4 regions of the Heyndrickxia sp. FSL W8-0496 genome follow, and region 1 is predicted to be linked to each of the others. Evidence: riboswitches for the same ligand, from Rfam matches in the RefSeq annotation. Region 1 holds a riboswitch; each other region holds the start of a gene.
The links. A riboswitch is a leader RNA that binds a small molecule or an ion and turns the genes downstream of it on or off. The one in region 1 is predicted to bind S-adenosylmethionine.
Positions count from the first base shown of each region.

Region 2: it holds a riboswitch for S-adenosylmethionine, as region 1 does, so the genes downstream of both, NST63_RS06230 (O-acetylhomoserine aminocarboxypropyltransferase/cysteine synthase family protein) here and NST63_RS23040 (transporter substrate-binding domain-containing protein) in region 1, are expected to answer to the same signal.
Region 3: it holds a riboswitch for S-adenosylmethionine, as region 1 does, so the genes downstream of both, metK (methionine adenosyltransferase) here and NST63_RS23040 (transporter substrate-binding domain-containing protein) in region 1, are expected to answer to the same signal.
Region 4: it holds a riboswitch for S-adenosylmethionine, as region 1 does, so the genes downstream of both, NST63_RS26170 (5-methyltetrahydropteroyltriglutamate--homocysteine S-methyltransferase) here and NST63_RS23040 (transporter substrate-binding domain-containing protein) in region 1, are expected to answer to the same signal.

Region 1 is NZ_JBBOXX010000001.1:4,544,267-4,549,115, reverse strand. It holds gene NST63_RS23045 (sensor domain-containing protein) at 1-2,107, shown strand, start outside; SAM riboswitch class I at 2,234-2,343, shown strand; gene NST63_RS23040 (transporter substrate-binding domain-containing protein) at 2,493-3,356, shown strand; gene NST63_RS23035 (amino acid ABC transporter permease) at 3,375-4,082, shown strand; gene NST63_RS23030 (amino acid ABC transporter permease) at 4,095-4,829, shown strand; gene NST63_RS23025 (amino acid ABC transporter ATP-binding protein) at 4,822-4,849, shown strand, end outside.
Region 2 is NZ_JBBOXX010000001.1:1,249,642-1,254,490, forward strand. It holds gene cls (cardiolipin synthase) at 1-872, shown strand, start outside; gene NST63_RS06225 (trans-sulfuration enzyme family protein) at 1,033-2,172, shown strand; SAM riboswitch class I at 2,366-2,478, shown strand; gene NST63_RS06230 (O-acetylhomoserine aminocarboxypropyltransferase/cysteine synthase family protein) at 2,670-3,965, shown strand; gene NST63_RS06235 (homoserine dehydrogenase) at 4,016-4,849, shown strand, end outside.
Region 3 is NZ_JBBOXX010000001.1:1,501,750-1,506,598, forward strand. It holds gene NST63_RS07515 (DUF2584 domain-containing protein) at 1-45, shown strand, start outside; gene pckA (phosphoenolpyruvate carboxykinase (ATP)) at 336-1,925, opposite strand; SAM riboswitch class I at 2,167-2,348, shown strand; gene metK (methionine adenosyltransferase) at 2,630-3,826, shown strand; gene asnB (asparagine synthase (glutamine-hydrolyzing)) at 4,155-4,849, shown strand, end outside.
Region 4 is NZ_JBBOXX010000001.1:5,180,202-5,185,050, forward strand. It holds gene NST63_RS26165 (malate:quinone oxidoreductase) at 24-1,526, opposite strand; SAM riboswitch class I at 2,099-2,198, shown strand; gene NST63_RS26170 (5-methyltetrahydropteroyltriglutamate--homocysteine S-methyltransferase) at 2,317-3,426, shown strand; gene phnX (phosphonoacetaldehyde hydrolase) at 3,656-4,498, opposite strand; gene phnW (2-aminoethylphosphonate--pyruvate transaminase) at 4,495-4,849, opposite strand, start outside.

The DNA of each region.
Region 1 (4,849 bases):
AAATAAAGGAATAATGGATTCAGTAGAGATAAAAAAGTATGAACAAGATGATCATTTGACTAGTTTTAATCAAGCATACCAGGCCATTTTAGATCATCACCCTGATCTTGTATTTACATTAGATTTAACAGGGAATGTTCTATCATTTAATAATAAGGTCCCCTCAATGTTTGGATATGATAATAGTGAAATAAGTGGTTCGTTTAAAAAGTATGTAGCACCAGAATCATTAGATCATTCCATCTATTACTTTCAACAAGCATGCAATGGTAGACCTGAAAATTATGACATTGCCTTACTACATAAAAATGGGTCTGCCATTGAAGTAAATATTAATTTAATTCCTATTATTAAACACAAAAAGATTGTTGCTATATTTGGTATTGCTAAAGATATAACGAAAAGTAAGGGAATTGAAAAGAAGCTCAAAGAAAATGAAGAGCAGTTTAAAAAAATTTGCAATAATTTAGAAGTATGTATTTGGTCACAAGATCTTAAGACTAAAAAAATATTATTTGTTTCTGAAGGACTTTATAATATTACAGGTTATTCTTCTGAGGAGATGATGACCAATTCCTTTCTATGGAAGGATATTATTTATGAGCAAGATCATTCCATTTATTTTGAGAAGCAAAGTGAGTTAAAGAAAGGGAAATCCATTCATCATCAGTACAGAATCATTCATAAGAATGGTTCGATTCGTTGGCTGCAGGATCAAACGATTCCTTTTATAAACGAAAAGGGAGACATTACAAGACTGGATGGAATTATTTCGGACATAACAGAACAAAAAAGCAATGAGGAGCAAATTGCTTATTTTGCCTATCATGATTATTTGACGGATTTACCGAATAGAAGAATGTTTGATGAAGTATTGCAATCATTGATTGAGGATTCACAGGAAAAAAATCAATCATTTGCCATTATTTTTCTGGATATGGATCGATTCAAATACATTAATGACTCTTTAAACCATGATATTGGCCATGAACTATTGATACAGATCGGACACCGATTAGTTGAAATGATACCTGATAAAGAATTGGTTGCTAGAATCGGTGGAGATGAATTTGCCATTTTGTTAAGAAATAACAAGTATATTTATGATTTAAATCAAGTAGGGGAACAAATTATTAAAGGAATAAAAGAACCGTTTACTATAAATGATTATGAGCTGTATGTTTCTGCAAGTGTAGGGATTTGTCAATATCCTTTAGATGGTAAGGATGCATGGACTTTGCTAAAAAATACAGATAGTGCTCTTTATCGAGCAAAGGATCTTGGGAAGGATAATTATGTTATATATTCCCAATCAATAATGAAGTGTCCAAATAAATCTACATTCTTTGATAAGGATGTAAGAAGAGCATTAACTAACAATGAGTTTAGGGTTGATTTTCAACCTAGAATTGATGTTAAAACAAATAAAATGGTCAGTGCTGAGGCATTAATACGTTGGGAGCATCCAGAACGAGGACTTGTCCTTCCAGGAGAATTTATTCCTTTTGCTGAAGAATCAGGCTTAATTGTAGACATTGGAGACTGGGTTATTCGATATGTATGTGAACAAATAAGACATTGGCAAGTTCAATCCATACCGGTCGTCCCTGTTTCAATTAATATTTCACCGAAAAGTTTCTTGAAAAGAAACTGGAGTATAGGTGTAATGCAAATTTTGCAAGATACTGGGGTTAGTCCAAACTTGCTTGAATTTGAAATCACTGAAAGAATTATTATGCAAAATGAAAAGATAGTCTATGATTCGATAAAAGATTTTAAAGAAAGAGGGATTACATTCTCTTTAGATGATTTTGGTACAGGATATGCTTCTATTACCTATTTGAAACAATTTCAATTTGAATATGTTAAGATTGATCGTTCGTTAATACAAAATATTCATTTGGACTCTCAAGATGCTGCCCTAACAAAGGCAATTATTGAATTAGCACATGGGCTAAGGATGAAGGTTGTTGCAGAAGGAATTGAAACAGTTGAACAATTTCAGATTCTACAATCGTTTCAATGTGATGAAGTACAAGGGTATTTATATAGTAAGCCTTTAAAGACTGAGCAGTTTGAATCATTTATGAGTAAGGGGATCCATTAAAATCGATGATTAGGGATGAAAGGAGTTTATACTCCTTTTTTTTATACTTGACAATAGTCAGAATACTGGATATATTAAATTTTAAGTAATTCCAAGTTTTCTTATAGGAATATATAATTTAGTTTTTTCTTATCTAGAGCGGTGGAGGGACTGGCCCTATGATACCCGGCAACCTTAATCTCCTTGATTAAACGGTGCTAATTCCAGCAGAGCAAATAGGTTCTGAAAGATAAGAGGAGATTGTTCAAGTATTTTGAGCCTTTCTTCTTTTCGGTAGAAGAAAGGTTTTTCGATTTTTAGGGGTGATGAAAAAGTGGGTAGTTGAAGATGATATCCTTTTTGTTGGCTAAGGTACAGAAAAATGTAAAGAGAGGGGATTTTTTTCATGGAGAACAAAAGGAAGGTAGTTAGCATTATTAGTTGTTTTGCATTCGTTATGTTATTGGCAGGCTGTACAACATCAGCAAATCATTCATCAACCGATGAAAATGGAACGAAGATTCGTAAGGTGAAAGTAGCTTTTGATCAATCCTCCAAGCCTATTTCATACATAGATGAGAATGGGAATCCAACTGGGTATGATGTAGAGGTAATGAAATTAGTCGATAAACTCTTACCTGAATATGAATTTGAGTATGTAGGTACAACGAGTGATGATTTACTATTAGGGGTGGAACAAGGGAAATTTCAGGTTGGAGTAAAAAATGCATTCTGGACCGAAGAAAGGACAAAGAAATTTATTTATCCTAAAGAATTTCTTGGACTGAGTAGTACAGGACTTGTATTAAAGAAAGAAAATAAGGAGATTAAAAGTTTAGAAGACTTTGCTTCTGCGGGATACACCCTCGCACCGATTGCCGCAAATAATGCTCAGTATACAGTTATTGATGAATATAATCAGTCACACCCAGATAATAAAATTAAGCTCAAGGCAGGAGAAACCTTTTCGGTTGATGTTGTTCAATGGGTGAATGAAGGACGTGTAGATGGTGGAGTAATGATTGAGGGTCCTTTTAAAAAACAGGTAGAGGAGAAAAATGGTCCTTATCATCATTTAGTTAATGATGTTGTCTATAATGAATTCGCCGTAATAAAAACCTGGCCACTATTTAATAAAAAAGAGCAGGAATTTGCGGATGCATATGACCAAGCGATCAAACAACTGCAAGAAAAAAAAGAAACGAATGAGTTAAGTAAGAAATTTTACGGAAGAGATTTATTTGAAGTATTAGATCAAGCGAAAAAGTAGGGAAAATGGAGGGGGATAATGGAAAAATACTTTGATGCATCTTATATATTCAAATCCATCCCAATGCTGCTTCCTTTTCTAAAAGTAACATTTATTGTTACTGGCTTATCGGTAATGTTTGGAACCATTCTAGGGTTTATTTTGGCGATAGGAAAAATAGGAAAAGGTAAAATTGCTAGAAAAATTGCTAATGGCTACACCACTGCCTTAAGATGTACGCCATCGATTGTTTTGTTATTTCTAGTCTATTATGGGGTTCCAGCACTATTAGAAAAATTTTCAGTTCAGACTAGTAATGTAGACAAAATTGTTTTTGTAGTAATTACTTTTTCTCTTCAGTTTGGCGCATTTATGTCTGAAGTAATAAGGAGTGCGTATGAATCTGTGGATAAAGGGCAATTCGAGGCTGCTGTTAGTGTGGGATTAAGTCCTTTTCAGGCATATAGAAGAATTGTCTTTCCACAGGCATTTGTAGTAGCTATTCCAAACTTTGGAAACAGTCTATTGGAGTTAATTAAAGAAGGCTCTTTAGCATATACGATCGGCCTAATAGATGTAATGGGGAAAGCCAATCTCATTATTGCAAGTAATTATAATGCACATGCTTTAGAGATCTATTTGGCATTATCGATCATCTATTGGATTATTTCTATTGTGATCGAACAAGTATTTTTAAAATTTGAAAAGGGATTTAGTAAAGGAAAACAATCATTGAAATCAACATAAGGAGGAACGCGAGTGCAGGGTAGCTTTAATCTTGAGTTTTTAGTCGATACGTTTTTTGTTGCTTTATCAGGCGTACCCACTGCCTTAATTATAACGATTGTCGCATTAATAGTCGCCTCACCATTTGGTTTTTTATTGGCATTAACAAGAATTAATCGCATCCCAATTTTAAGTCAATTTTCGAGAATATATGTTTCATTTGTTCGTGGAACACCTGTAATCGTTCAGATATTTATTATCTATAACAGCGTACCTTTAGTAATATCATCATTATTCTCTAAGCTCCATATAGATAAAAATGTTTATGAGGTGAATCCGATATGGTATGCATTTATTGTATTTTCTCTAAATACGATTGCCATCTTAATTGAAATATTTCGTTCCTCATTAATAACAGTAAGTAAAGGACAATTAGAAGCTGCCCAATCTGTCGGATTAACGAATGTTCAAGCCTATCGAAGAATTATTATTCCACAAGCATTAGTGGTGGCATTGCCAAATATTTGCACCGCTACGGTAAATCTGATAAAAGCAACTTCCTTAGGCTATGCTATGTCCTTACCTGAAATTACTTTAAAGGCAAAGGTAGCGGCAAATGTAGGATATAACTATGTTGAGGCCTATATTGATATTTTTCTCGTGTATTTGATTATTTGTAGCTTAACGGAATATGGGTTCAAGCTATTTGAAAGAAAACTTAGCTCCTATAAAACAACTACAGCAAAAGGGGGGCAACAGTATGCTTGAAATTAAGAATGTGCATAAAA
Region 2 (4,849 bases), 3.3 Mb from region 1:
TTAAGTCACTAATCGATGCAGGGGGCCAAGTCGCTTCATTCTTCCCAGCTAAAATCCCGATGCTTAATTTGCGAGTAAATTTTCGCAATCATAGAAAGTTAGCCATTATTGATGGAAATATTGGTTATATCGGTGGTTTTAATATTGGTGATGAATATTTAGGTTTAAATAAGCGATTTGGATATTGGCGTGATACTCATTTGAAAATTACCGGAAAAGCTGTATATGCTATGCAAACACGCTTTATTCTTGATTGGAATCAAGCTTCATCAAAAGAAATCAGGTATGAGGAAAGATATTTCCCGGACATTCCTTCCATTGGTTACACAGATGTTCAAATTGTATCTAGTGGTCCTGATTCAGAATGGGAACAAATTAAAAATGGTTATATTAAAATGATCAATTCTGCCAAAAAGTATATTTTCATGCAAACACCTTACTTTATCCCCGATGATAGTTTATTAAATGCAATAAAAATTGCTATTCTATCTGGTGTCGATGTAAGGTTAATGATCCCTAATAAGCCGGATCATATGTTTGTGTATTGGGCTACCTATTCCTATGTAGGTGAGCTATTGAAAACTGGTGCAAAGGTTTATATTTATGATAATGGATTTATTCATGCGAAAATGTTAGTGGTCGATGGGAAAATTGCAACCGTCGGAACAGCAAATATTGATAATCGAAGTTTCCGTTTAAATTTTGAGGTTAATGCATTTTTATATAGTCATCATATTTCAAAGAAACTCGAAAAAATATACATGGATGATATGGGAAAATCAAAGGAATTAACATTAGAAGAATATCTATTACGTCCGAAATGGATTCGTTTTAAGGAGTCCATTTCTAGATTATTATCTCCGATTTTATAACGTTACGAAAAGAGGGTTGCCCGAGATATAGGCAACCCTCTTTTTATTGTCTGCAAACTTATTTTGACAAAAGTGTACGGAAGGCGTACAATTTAAAATATTTTAATTTTAGTGATAGTTTCTTAACTATTTAACTAAATGGATATGGGGTGCTAATTGAATGGGAAAATCATTTGAAACAGCAATTGTACATAATTCTTTAATAAATACATCGAATATACATAGTAAAACAACACCAATATATCAGACCTCTGCATTTACGTTTCAATCATTGGAGGAATTAGAAGAGTTTTATCATGGGAATATTCCATATCTCTACTCTCGGACTGGTAACCCGAATACAGATGAATTAGGACAAGCTGTTGCAAGATTAGAAGGTGCTCCTGATGGTGTTGCTACATCCTCAGGACTCTCCGCTATTTTAGCAGGGATATTAGCTGTAGCCTCTGCTGGCGATCATATTGTTGCGGCAGATGATATATATGGCGGAACCCATCATTTATTAAAACATGAATTAAACGAACTTGGAATTGAAACCACATTTATCCCTTTTAAAGATGCTTCAACAATTCGAAAGGCGATTCAATCGAATACAAAGCTTCTTTATTCTGAAACAGTGACCAACCCATTTTTACGGATAGAAGACGTGACTGAATTGGTTCGAATCGCAAAGGAATTTCAGCTTTGTACAATGGTAGATAATACATTCGCAACTCCATATTTATTGCAGCCGTTTATCGACGGAGTGGATATTGTGGCTCATAGCGCAACGAAATATATAGGTGGGCACAGTGATGTAACCGCTGGTGTAGTCGTTGGAACAGAAGCATTGATGGCAAAAGCAAGGCAAAAGGTAGTTAATTTGGGTACAAATTTAAGTCCCTTTGAAGCATGGCTTACTAATAGAGGGTTAAAAACACTTGCATTAAGAATGGAGCGCCAAGCATCCAATGCTCAACTGTTAGCAGAAAGCCTAACGAATCATTCTAATGTAAAAAAAGTTTACTATCCAGAAAATCTTTCAAGTAAGGGAAATGGTGCGATAGTTACCATTGAATTAGGAGAAGCTGTAGATATTCATCAGTTTTTTTCCTCTTTAGGTTGGGTAAAACTTGTTCCCACATTAGCAGGAGTGGAAACAACTGTATCCTATCCGTTTGGAACATCTCATCGTAGTCTTACTTTAGAGGAGCAAGAAAGCATAGGAATCAATCAGTGGGTCATTCGTATTTCGGTAGGAATAGAAGATTCAGCAGATATTATTAAGCAATTTGAGTGTGCGATAGAAGCCGCATTATAAGATTGGTAAAAAGTTTAGTATCGTTTGCTACTTTGATAAAAAGTCATGCTTTTTCACTTAGCGGCTGTTTTAAAGGGATGAAAGAAAAATCCACTAAAAAGTTTTTTTAATAGAAAAAAGGTTGACGAACTATTCATCCATCTTTTATAATGCAAAACAAGAGCAATTTAAAATTTTCTAAATTTAATAATCACTCTTATCGTGAGCGGCGGAGGGACTAGGCCCTTTGAAGCCCGGCAACCTTCAAGCATTCGTGCTTGAAAAGGTGCTAATTCCTACAGATCAATTAGATCTGAAAGATAAGGGGAGGAACTGATATAATAAGCCCTCTTCTTATGAAGAGGGTTTTTTGTTTCCCCTCATTCCATACTTCTCAAATCCCACAACAGAGGAATTACTCAATGAACCTTACCTAGTTTAAGCGGCTTAATGTTATTAGCCAATGAATGTTATTTAGCCTCACCTGAATAATAAAAAAGATCTAGGAGGAATTCAAAATGACGAATGAAAACTATCAACCGGAAACGTTATTACTTCATGGGGGACAGCAACCTGATCCAACCACAGGTTCACGGGCCGTTCCTGTTTATAAGACGACATCCTATGTTTTTAAAGATACAGATCATGCCCAAGGGTTATTTGCCCTTGAACAACCTGGCTATATTTATACAAGAATTGGCAATCCAACGGTTGATGTATTTGAGCAGCGTATTGCCCTTTTGGAAGGGGGAACAGCAGCTGTCGCACTTTCATCAGGGATGGCGGCCATTGCTTTTTCTATTTTAAATATTGCTAGTGCAGGAGATGAAATTATCGCTGCTGGAAATCTTTATGGTGGGACATTTAATCTCTTTGCAACGACGCTGCCTAGATATGGGATTCAAGTGAAATTTGTTGATGCAACTGATCCGGAAAATTTTCGGGAAGCAATCACTCCAAAAACGAAAGCTCTTTTTGCAGAAATTATTGGCAATCCAAGCTTACATGTCTTAGATGTTGAGGCAGTAGCTAATGTTGCCCATGAAAATGGAATCCCGTTGATCATAGATAATACCTTCGGAACACCATATCTTTCTAATCCAATAAAATGGGGTGCTGATATTGTTGTTCATTCCGCTACTAAATGGATTGGCGGACATGGAACGACAATCGGCGGTGTCGTGATTGATGGTGGTAAATTTGATTGGAATAGTGATAAATTCCCTTATTTTAAAGAGCCGGATGAAAGCTATCATGGCCTTCGATATGGCATTGACGTGCCTCAAGCAGCATTTGCCACAAAACTTCGTGTGCAGTTATTGCGTGATTTCGGTGCTAGCTTAAGTCCTGATAGTGCATTCTTATTATTACAAGGTCTTGAAACATTGCATCTACGTGTCCAAAAGCATAATGAAAATGCATTGAAGATTGCCCAGTTTTTACAAGATCATCCTGCCGTTGCTTGGGTTAATTATACAGGACTAGAGGAACATCCTTCATATGAGCTTGCAACTAAATATTTCAAAGGTGGTTTTGGTTCAATTGTCAACTTTGGGATTAAAGGTGGTCGGGAAGTAGGAAGAAAAGTCATCGATGAGATAAAATTATGGTCTCATGTTGCAAATGTGGGGGATGCAAAATCTTTAATTATCCATCCTGCATCTACTACCCATCAACAGCTTAATGCCGAGGATCTTAAACTAACAGGTGTAACAGAGGAACTGATTCGCCTATCGGTCGGCTTGGAAGCAGTAGAAGATTTAACAGCAGATTTAGATCAAGCGATTGTAAAAGCAACAAGTGTCACAGTATAGAAATAGTAGATTTTTGCACAGTCGGTCAGGTGAATAAGGGGGATTTCTTAATGTCAGTCATAAAGGCAGCGCTTTTAGGTTTTGGAACGGTTGGTGAAGGTGTATATACTGCGATACACTCCCATCAACAGCAGCTTAATGAACTGCTGGGAGTAAGGGTGGAAATTGTTGCGGTATTGATTCGGGATAAAAATAAAAAGAGAGACATTGAGTCGAATATACTTGTCACAACAGATTTCGAAGAGATTCTTAATATACGTGATTTGGATGTAGTTTTTGAAGCGATTGTTGGAGAGGAGCCAGGTTACACGTATTTGAAGCAGGCAATTGATAAGGGCATCCATGTGATCACAGCTAATAAGGTCATGTTTGCAAAATATGGGCAGGAATTAATTCATAAAGCAAAGCAACAGAATGTAAAACTTGCATTTGAAGCAACAACGGCTGGTGGGGTTCCAATTATAAGAACTATCCAACGATTGCTGCAAGTTAATCGAATTACAAAGGTTCAAGGGATACTAAATGGCACCTCAAATTTTATTTTGACAAAAATGAGAGAGAACAAATTGTCATTCGAGGCAGCTCTTCATTTAGCACAGCAAAAAGGCTATGCGGAGGCTGACCCGACGAATGATATTAGTGGTAAAGATGCCTTTTGTAAATTAATGATATTAAGTCAACTTGTATTTGGTGAACAGCCATGCTGGTCTGAAGTGAAAATTGAAGGAATCACTTCGATTTCCCAGCAGCAAATAGAAGAAAAAGAGCATCATGGTCAAAGATATAAGCATATTGCGGAGATTTATAAAGAAGGTCAACGGATAAAAGCATCTGTAAAGCCGATTATTGTTGACAGTAATCACCCACTGTACTCGATTGAAGGT
Region 3 (4,849 bases), 3.0 Mb from region 1:
ACGAGAATTATTTATCAACTTGTTTCTTTAAATTCGATAAACTAAAAAAAGAACTAGCAGTTAAGTAATTTTTAAAAGTAGAATGTAGAATATAAAAAAGAGGTTGATCATGTCGTATCAACCTCTTTTTATATAGCTGTTTTTGCATCGTTTGTTGCTTTTGTAAAAACCTAACTACCGATCTTACTCCCAATAAAGGATTCTAGCGGATCTTATGGAGATTGTAGTTCTTTTCTCAGTGAAATGAAACATGTAGTGATCCTCCGTCGGTACTTATTAGTTATAACTTTACTTAAATAGCAACAATGTTTGAAAAAAGGGCTTTTAATAGTAAATTATTTAAAAATCGGTCCGCCATTTACCTCAATTTCTTGTGGTACATTGTGGAATTTTTTGAAATTAGCGTTGAATTTTGCAGCAAGCTCTTTTGCTTTATCTGTATATTCCTGTTGATTCGTCCATGTTTTATTTGGGATTAACACTTCATCTGGTACACCAGGAACATGTAATGGGATATGCAGTCCAAAAATTTCATCTTGTGACGTTTCAACATGAGTTAATTCACCTTCAAGTGCAGCTTGCACCATTGCACGAGTATAGCTTAATTTCATTCGGCTACCAACACCATATTCTCCGCCAGTCCAACCTGTGTTGACAAGAAAGACTTGAACCCCATGTTCATCAATCTTTTTACCAAGCATTTCTGCATACACTGTTGCAGGTAATGGAAGGAATGGTGAACCAAAGCAAGTTGAGAATGTAGCTTCAGGTGAAGTAATTCCACGCTCTGTACCTGCTAATTTTGAAGTGTAGCCACTTAGGAAATGATACATAGCTTGTTCTTTCGTAAGCTTGCTAATAGGAGGTAACACTCCAAATGCATCAGCAGTTAAAAATACTATTGTTTGTGGATGGCCAGCAATACTCGGTTCGATAATATTATCAATCGCTTGAATTGGATAAGCAGCTCGTGTATTTTCAGTTAATGTAGCATCCTCATAAAGGGGAAGTCTAGTTTTTGGATCTATAACGACATTTTCTAAGACAGACCCAAAGCGAATGGCATCAAAAATTTGTGGTTCTTTTTCTCTTGTTAATCCAATGCATTTTGCATAGCAGCCGCCTTCAATATTGAAAACTCCATTTGAAGACCATCCATGTTCGTCATCCCCGATTAGACGGCGATTTGGATCAGCGGATAGTGTAGTTTTTCCTGTACCTGATAATCCGAAAAATAACGCAACATCACCCTCTGCTCCAACATTGGCAGAACAGTGCATAGGTAGGATGTCTTTTTGAGGTAGTAGATAGTTCATAATGGAGAAAATTCCTTTTTTCATTTCTCCAGCATACTCAGTTCCACCAATTAAGATTATACGACGTTCAAATGAAACAGCGATAAATGTTTCAGAGTTAGTTCCATCGGTCGTTGGATCCGCTTTCACATTCGGTGCTGACAATATGGTAAACTCTGCTTGATGTGTTTGTAATTCATCTTCAGTTGGACGGATAAATAATTGATGTGCAAATAGATTATGCCATGCATATTCATTTACTACTTGAATCGGTAAGCGACTCTTATTATCTGCACCTGCAAAACCTTTAAAAACAAATATTTCATTTTGTTCCTTAAGATAATTACTAACTTTTTTATATAGCTTATCAAATGATTCCTCCGAAATTGGTTGGTTTACAGAACCCCAATCAATAAGATCTTTTGTAGAAGCTTCTTCAACAATATATTTATCTTTAGGGGAGCGGCCAGTATATTTACCAGTTTCAGCACAAACAGCACCAGTTGATGTTAATTTTCCCTCTTTACGTTGTAACACTTTTTCCACTAATTGAGGAACAGATAGTTGGGATAACACATTTTTTCCAGTTAAAATTTCAGCTAATGTATTTGAAAATGCGACAGATTTCATTATACTAACCTTCCTTTATTCAAAAATTTAAAGATTGTTTTTTATTCGTTAATTAGTATAACACAATTGTATTAATAGTCTATACTATTTGTGCACATTTTTTTTAACAACATTATTTCGACATATTTTCTTCATACATTTCGTGATCTATTTAATAGGAAATAAGAGATGAATAAAAATTTTTGTAGGAACATGTTGACACGAACTTGCAAATTGCGTAATATTTTACCTTGAACGGATACTCTTATCCCGAGCTGGTGGAGGGACAGGCCCGATGAAACCCAGCAACCGGCATTCTATGTTAGAATTTTTTAGTTAGATCATAACCGATGTTTATCGATTGTGTAATCTAATTTTAAGATTTTCTAAACTAGAAAGCAATGGTGCTAACCTGACGCAAGGGAATACCTTGAACGATAAGAGTGAAAGGCGCGATAATGGATCTTAACCTTTCCTCTCATAAACATGCGGGGAAAGGTTTTATTTTTTCTATTCTAATCTTTGTAGCTATTAGGTAAATTTCTGCATAAATTTAACAAGAATACGAAAAGCCATCTTTTATACAATATCGTCTTTCTAAACCCATGAAAAGGATTTTGCTCCTTAACATTAAAGGATAAAATCTATGGTTTATTTCATACTATTAGGGAATGAGTACCGTGAAGCGTAAAAATAGATAGAAGTAATTTTTGGGAGGAATAAATATGACAAAAAAGCGTCGTTTATTCACATCTGAATCTGTAACAGAAGGTCATCCAGATAAAATCTGTGATCAAATTTCTGATGGGATTTTAGATGCAATTTTAGCTAAAGATCCAAATGCTCGTGTAGCATGTGAAACATCTGTAACTACAGGGCTTGTACTTGTTGCTGGTGAAATTACAACAAGTACATATGTGGATATTCCGAAAATTGTTCGTGAAACAATTAAAGGAATTGGATATACTCGTGCAAAATATGGCTTTGACGCAGAAACATGTGCAGTGCTAACTTCTATTGATGAACAATCTGCAGATATTGCAATGGGTGTAGATAAAGCATTAGAAGCTCGTGAAGGTCAGATGTCTGAAGAGGAAATTGAGGCTATTGGTGCAGGTGACCAAGGGTTAATGTTTGGTTTTGCATGTAATGAAACAAAAGAATTAATGCCATTACCTATTTCCTTAGCTCATAAGCTAGCACGAAGAATTTCTGAAGTTCGTAAAGAGGATATTCTTCCATATTTGCGTCCTGATGCTAAAACCCAGGTAACAGTTGAATATGATGAAAATGACAAACCTGTTCGTATTGATACAATTGTCATATCTACTCAGCATCATCCGGAAATAAGCTTAGAACAAATTCAACGTAATGTGAAAGAATATGTGATTAATCCAGTAGTTCCAAAAGAGTTAATCGATGAAAATACCAAATATTTTATTAATCCGACTGGTCGTTTCGTAATTGGTGGACCACAAGGTGATGCTGGTTTAACAGGTCGTAAAATAATTGTTGATACTTATGGTGGCTATGCACGTCATGGTGGCGGAGCATTCTCTGGTAAAGATCCTACAAAAGTTGACCGTTCAGCAGCTTACGCGGCTAGATATGTTGCTAAGAATATTGTAGCTGCAGGTCTTGCTGATAAGTGTGAAGTTCAACTTGCTTACGCGATTGGGGTAGCTCAACCGGTGTCTATTTCAATTGATACATTTGGAACAGGGAAGGTTGAAGAGGATATCTTAATCGAAGCAGTTAGAAAGCATTTTGACCTACGTCCAGCTGGGATTATTAAAATGCTTGATTTGCGCCGTCCAATTTACAAGCAAACAGCTGCATATGGCCATTTCGGTCGTCATGATCTTGATCTTCCATGGGAGAGAACAGACAAAGCAGAAGCATTACGTGACTTTTCACTTTAAAGAATGAAATGGGGCTACATGGGTAGCCCCATTTTTTATTCTTAAGGAAAATATGCACCGTAGATATTAATCACATGATTGTTGTTTACGTCGAGCCTGATTCCAAACAACCTCACCAAAGGAAAATCAAAAGCGTTACCATAACTTGGCGGGGCTGAGCAAGATGCTTGCACGTTTGTTATTCACTTGTAGTTCTTTCCATAAAAATATATATAATGTCTACTGCAAAAAAAGTAAAATAATGATAGTATAGTGGAGTGTATTTTTAAAAGGCGGTTGGCCTTTAATAAAGTATGTTAATTAGAAATGGAGTAGGTGACATACATAAATGTGTGGATTTGTTGGTTGTATTCATGACCGAGAGATTGGTTTAAGAGATTCGGATAGACAGCTTTTTAAGAATATGAATGATATTATTACACATCGTGGACCAGATGATGAAGGTTTTTTTGAAGATGAGCATATCCAATTTGGTTTCCGCAGATTAAGTATTATTGATATAGAAAGTGGACACCAGCCATTAACCTATGAAAATGAGCGCTATTGGATTATTTTTAATGGTGAAATATATAATTATGTTGAGCTCAGAAATGAACTAATTGAGATGGGACTTACTTTTGAAACTTCTTCAGATACAGAAGTAATTATTGCTCTTTATAGTCATTATAAAGAAAAAGCGGTGGAGAAACTTAGGGGAATGTTTGCTTTTACGATTTGGGATAAACAAGAGCAAGTTTTAATTGGTGCTCGCGATCCATTCGGCATTAAACCATTTTTCTATCGTGAAGAAGAAAAACGGACATTCTTTGCATCAGAGAAGAAAAGTATTCTACTTGCAATGGACCATGAAGAGCTTAATTATGATGCAGCACAACATTATATGACCTATCAATTTGTTCCTGAACCAGAAACAATGACAAAAGGAATAAAAAAATTAGAACCAGGACATTATTTTACGAAAAAGCCTGGAGAGAAGATGAAGATTGAACGTTATTGGAAAGCCTCTTTCCAACCAGTTCAAAA
Region 4 (4,849 bases), 640 kb from region 1:
GATCAAAGATTCTTTATTCATTCTTAACTATAAGCTAATTCTTGTTGACTTAGCCCAAGTGCTTGTGCTGTTGAGGTATGAATTTCTTGTAAAAGCTCTGGATTTTCCATTAAAGACATACCATAAGAAGGTATCATTTCTTTTAGTTTCGGCTCCCATTCCATCATGTATTGCGGGAAGCATTTTTCTAATACTTCAAGCATAACATGAACAGCAGTAGAAGCACCCGGTGAAGCACCAAGCAATGCAGCTACCGAACCATCGGATGCAGTAACAACTTCGGTACCAAATTGTAGTGTACCTTTACCGCCTGTCTCCGTATCTTTAATTACTTGCACACGTTGTCCTGCAACGACGATATCCCAATCCTCGAGTTTAGCATTCGGGATAAACTCTTTTAGCTCTTCCAAACGCTTTTCATTCGATAACAATACTTGCTGGATTAGATACTTTGTTAATGCCATCTCTTTAAAGCCTGCCGCCAACATCGTCAATACATTATTCGGTTTTACAGAACGGATTAAATCTAAGTTTGAACCCGTTTTCAAAAACTTCGGTGAAAAGCCGGCAAATGGTCCAAATAACAATGATTTCTTATTGTCGATATATCGTGTGTCAAGATGTGGAACAGACATTGGAGGTGCGCCAACCTTCGCTTTACCATATACCTTTGCATGATGCTGTTCAACAATTTCAGGATTATTACAAACCATAAATAAGCCACTGACCGGGAAGCCTCCGATATGCTTAGATTCAGGAATTCCGGTTTTTTGTAATAATGGTAGACTTCCGCCTCCACCGCCGATAAAGACAAATTTTGCTGTATGGTATTCAGTACTACCGCTTTCAATATTGTGTACTTTCACTTCCCATAAGCCTTCGTTTGTACGTTTAATATCTTTTACCGTGTGCTTATAGTTAATCTCAACGTCTAGACTCTTTAAATGGTCAAATAACATGCGTGTTAAAGCACCAAAGTTAACATCTGTTCCAGAGTCAATTTTGGTTGCTGCTATTGGTTCATTATCGGTACGACCTTCCATAATAAGTGGAATCCATTCCTTTAGTTTATCAGGATCATCAGAGAATTCCATCCCTTGAAACAACGGATTATTTGAAAGCGCTTCAAAACGCTTTTTCAAAAACGTTACATTTTTTTCACCTTGGACTAGACTCATATGAGGAATTGGCATGATAAAGTCTTGTGGATTATGAATCAGTTCACGGTTTACAAGATAAGACCAAAACTGTCTTGAAAGCTGAAACTGCTCATTGATTTTAATCGCTTTCGTAATATCGATAGATCCATCAGCTTTTTCAGTTGTATAATTAAGCTCACACAGTGCAGAATGCCCTGTACCCGCATTATTCCATTCGTTAGAGCTTTCTTCCCCTGGATTTGCTAGTTTCTCAAATACTTTAATTTCCCATTGCGGTGCTAATTCTTTCAACAATGATCCCAAAGTCGCGCTCATGACTCCGGCACCAATTAAGATAACGTCTGTTTTAGTTTGTCTGTTACTCATTTTTATCGTCCCTTATACCGTTAGATTTGCAAAAAAGGATGTAGACGCTCCTTCTTCGGCGTAACAAGCAAGCCAAGGCGCGACCTGATCACACACACCTTTTCTGTATCAATTCATTCCTAATTATAGTATATCACTATTATTTATAGATTTAAATATCACTATTGTATGAGAGTGATAAGATATCTAAAATTACGTAAAAAATGGAGAAACAATCCACATAATTTAATCTGTTTTTGACTCTATTAATCAGAATCGTTCTAGTCATAATCGATCTTTGACTCCAAAAAAATATATTAATATAAATAAACAAAAACACCCATCACAGCTAAAATGTTCTTTACTATATGACCTCTCTTTGATTATGAATATGATAATTTTGCAGGAGTCCACTAATAGTTCTTTCTTTTTCTTCTTGAATAAACTGATTATTTGTATACCGAGATAACGTTTCCCTCAAAAAAGCCCTTCCCAAATGAAGAATATGGGTTCCATCATACTTATTCGCACCGGAAAATTGACATTCTCTGAATATACAGGTAAATTGATAATTAATAATTAAATTTGTAACTTTCTTATTTAGAGAGATGGAGGGACTGGCCCTGAGATATCTCAGCAACAGACATTTTTGTACTGTGCTAATTCCAGTAGCGTTTTGCTTGAAGATAAGAAGAGTAATTATCTGTGATTTTAATCTCTTCTTTTTAAGAAGGGTTTTTTTGTACCCTGAAAAAGCTAAGAAAAACAAATTTATTTAACTTTAGAGGGGTTGTCCAATTTGATTAATACCATGAAGAAAGCACCATTTAGAGCAGACCATGTAGGGAGCTTCTTGCGCCCACAAGCACTTAAAGAGGCGAGGGCTCAATATAAGAATGGTCAAATAACGAAGGAAGAATTACGTGCATTAGAAGACATTGAGATTGCTAGAATTGTTGAAAAGCAAAAAGAAGTAGGCCTAACGGCAGTGACAGATGGTGAATTCAGAAGAAGATGGTGGCACTTAGATTTTATCAGAGCTATTAAGGGAATTCGTGTTTATGAAATAGACATCACCGGTGCATTTAATGGAGCAATGAAAAAGGCAGAAGCATATACAGTTGATTCGAAATTAAGTTTCCCTAAGGATCATCCATTTTTAGAAGACTTCACGTATTTGAAAAGCATTGCCGGCGATCATATTGCGAAAATTACAATCCCAGGCCCTAATATGATTTTCTACTCGGGTGTAGTTGGAAGTGAACCATATTTGAATAATCCTTCATATCCTTCATTTGATGAGGTGGCTAACGATATTATTAAAGTGTATCAAGATGCCATTCAAACATTTTATGATGCAGGTTGTCGCTATTTACAATTAGATGATACAAGCTGGGGAGCATTGTTCAGTGATGCTTTCCGAGATAAAATAAAATCACAAGGATTCGATCCGGATGAGCTTGTGAAAAAATTTGCTGATATTACTGTAGAAGCTGTAGCCAACAAACCTGAGGACATGGCAATTACTCTTCATATTTGTCGTGGAAATTTCAAATCTTCCTGGCTGTATCAAGGTGGATATGAACCCATTGCAAAAGAGTTATTTTCACGTGTTAATGTAGATGCCTTCTTCTTAGAATATGATAATGAACGATCTGGAGATTTTACACCATTACGATTCATTAAAGATCAACATGTGGTATTGGGACTCATCACATCTAAAACTCCTGAACTCGAAGATACAGATGAAATAATAGGACGGATTAAAGAAGCAACAAAATATGTGAATATTAATCAACTTTGTTTGAGCCCGCAATGTGGGTTTGCTTCTACTGAAGAAGGAAATATCCTAACAGAGGAAGAACAATGGAATAAATTACGCCATGTTGTACGTATTGCAAAAGATGTCTGGGGACAATAGTTTCACTTACATAAGATAAACCGGGCAAAAAACGCCCGGTCCTTTTATTACTCATCAGTGTTTCTCCATTAAAGCTGAGACTATTAAAAAAAACCGGCTAAATATGATTGAATCGTCTTAGGTAACAGTTGGAAGAATAACCCTTTATATTTAAAATCGAATAGGCAAGCAACACATAAAAGCATAATAAATAATAAAATAAGTATCTTATTCTTTTTTGATATTGATTTCAATAAATTCCCTCCACTAAGTACGTTAAACCTGCACTAGGCCTCTTACCTTCCGAGATGAGACTGTTAATTTTTCCAATTAATTGAGGCAGTTCTCCCATTGTTTTTATTGTAAAATCTGCCCCGCTTTGTAAAAATATTTGTTCTGTTCTAGAGATTGCCTTCTCTTGATCTACTTCGGATAAGGCATTATATTCAGATAAACTTAGCCCCATTTCGGAACTGCCTATTATAACGCCCACTGACCAAACGCCAGCATTAACCGCCTCTTTTATGTCTGAGGTCGTATCTCCAACTTTTACAACCTTCCAGGATGCTGATAATTTCAATGCTTCCATGTTTCGATAAATCATATAAGGATAAGGTCTCCCCAGAGAATTGGTACCATCAGGAGTGATATAAAAATCTGGACTATACCCTTTTTTGTGTGCATTAGGTACAACAACATCCATCATGGATTGTGTGTAACCTGTTGTTGAACCAATTTTCAATCCTTGGCTTCTTAAGGTTTGAACTGCCTCAATCACCTCAGGAATGACATCTGTATACTCAGCTAAGGATGACATGAGTGCAGGCTCGAATTCAGCATATAATTTCTCCACATCTTGTTCATTAAACTCTCTGCCAAATCTCTCCTTCCATAAATGAGAGATTCTAGGCATCGAAAGCATGGCGCGAATGTGGTCAATCTTAAGCAATCCCATCGGTGCTCTTGCTTCCTCCATTGTCACATTAACACCTGCATGTTTAAAAATATCAATAAATACATTTACTGGGGCAAAGCAGCCGAAATCCACCGTTGTTCCTGCCCAATCCAAAATTACTCCTTCAATTTTATTCACTTTACCATCACTCCCATATATTCTTCAATAATTTCACACAATGCTTGGATATCTTCTTCATAAATTTCACCAATATTCCCAATGCGGAAGGTATCTACATCGGTTAGTTTTCCTGGATAGAGGACAAAGCCTCTCTCCTTTGTATAGGAATAGAAGTCTTCAAAGTTGAATTTCTCATTTGGAAAAAGAAAGGTTGTAATAATCGGCGATTGTTTATCATCTGTAATATAGGCATGAATTCCTATCTTGGCAAGTCTCTCTCTTAATATACGATTATTATTTTGATACCGAGCAAATCTTGCTGGAATGCCACCTTCTTCTATTAATTCATCAATTGCTTTAGAAAAGGCA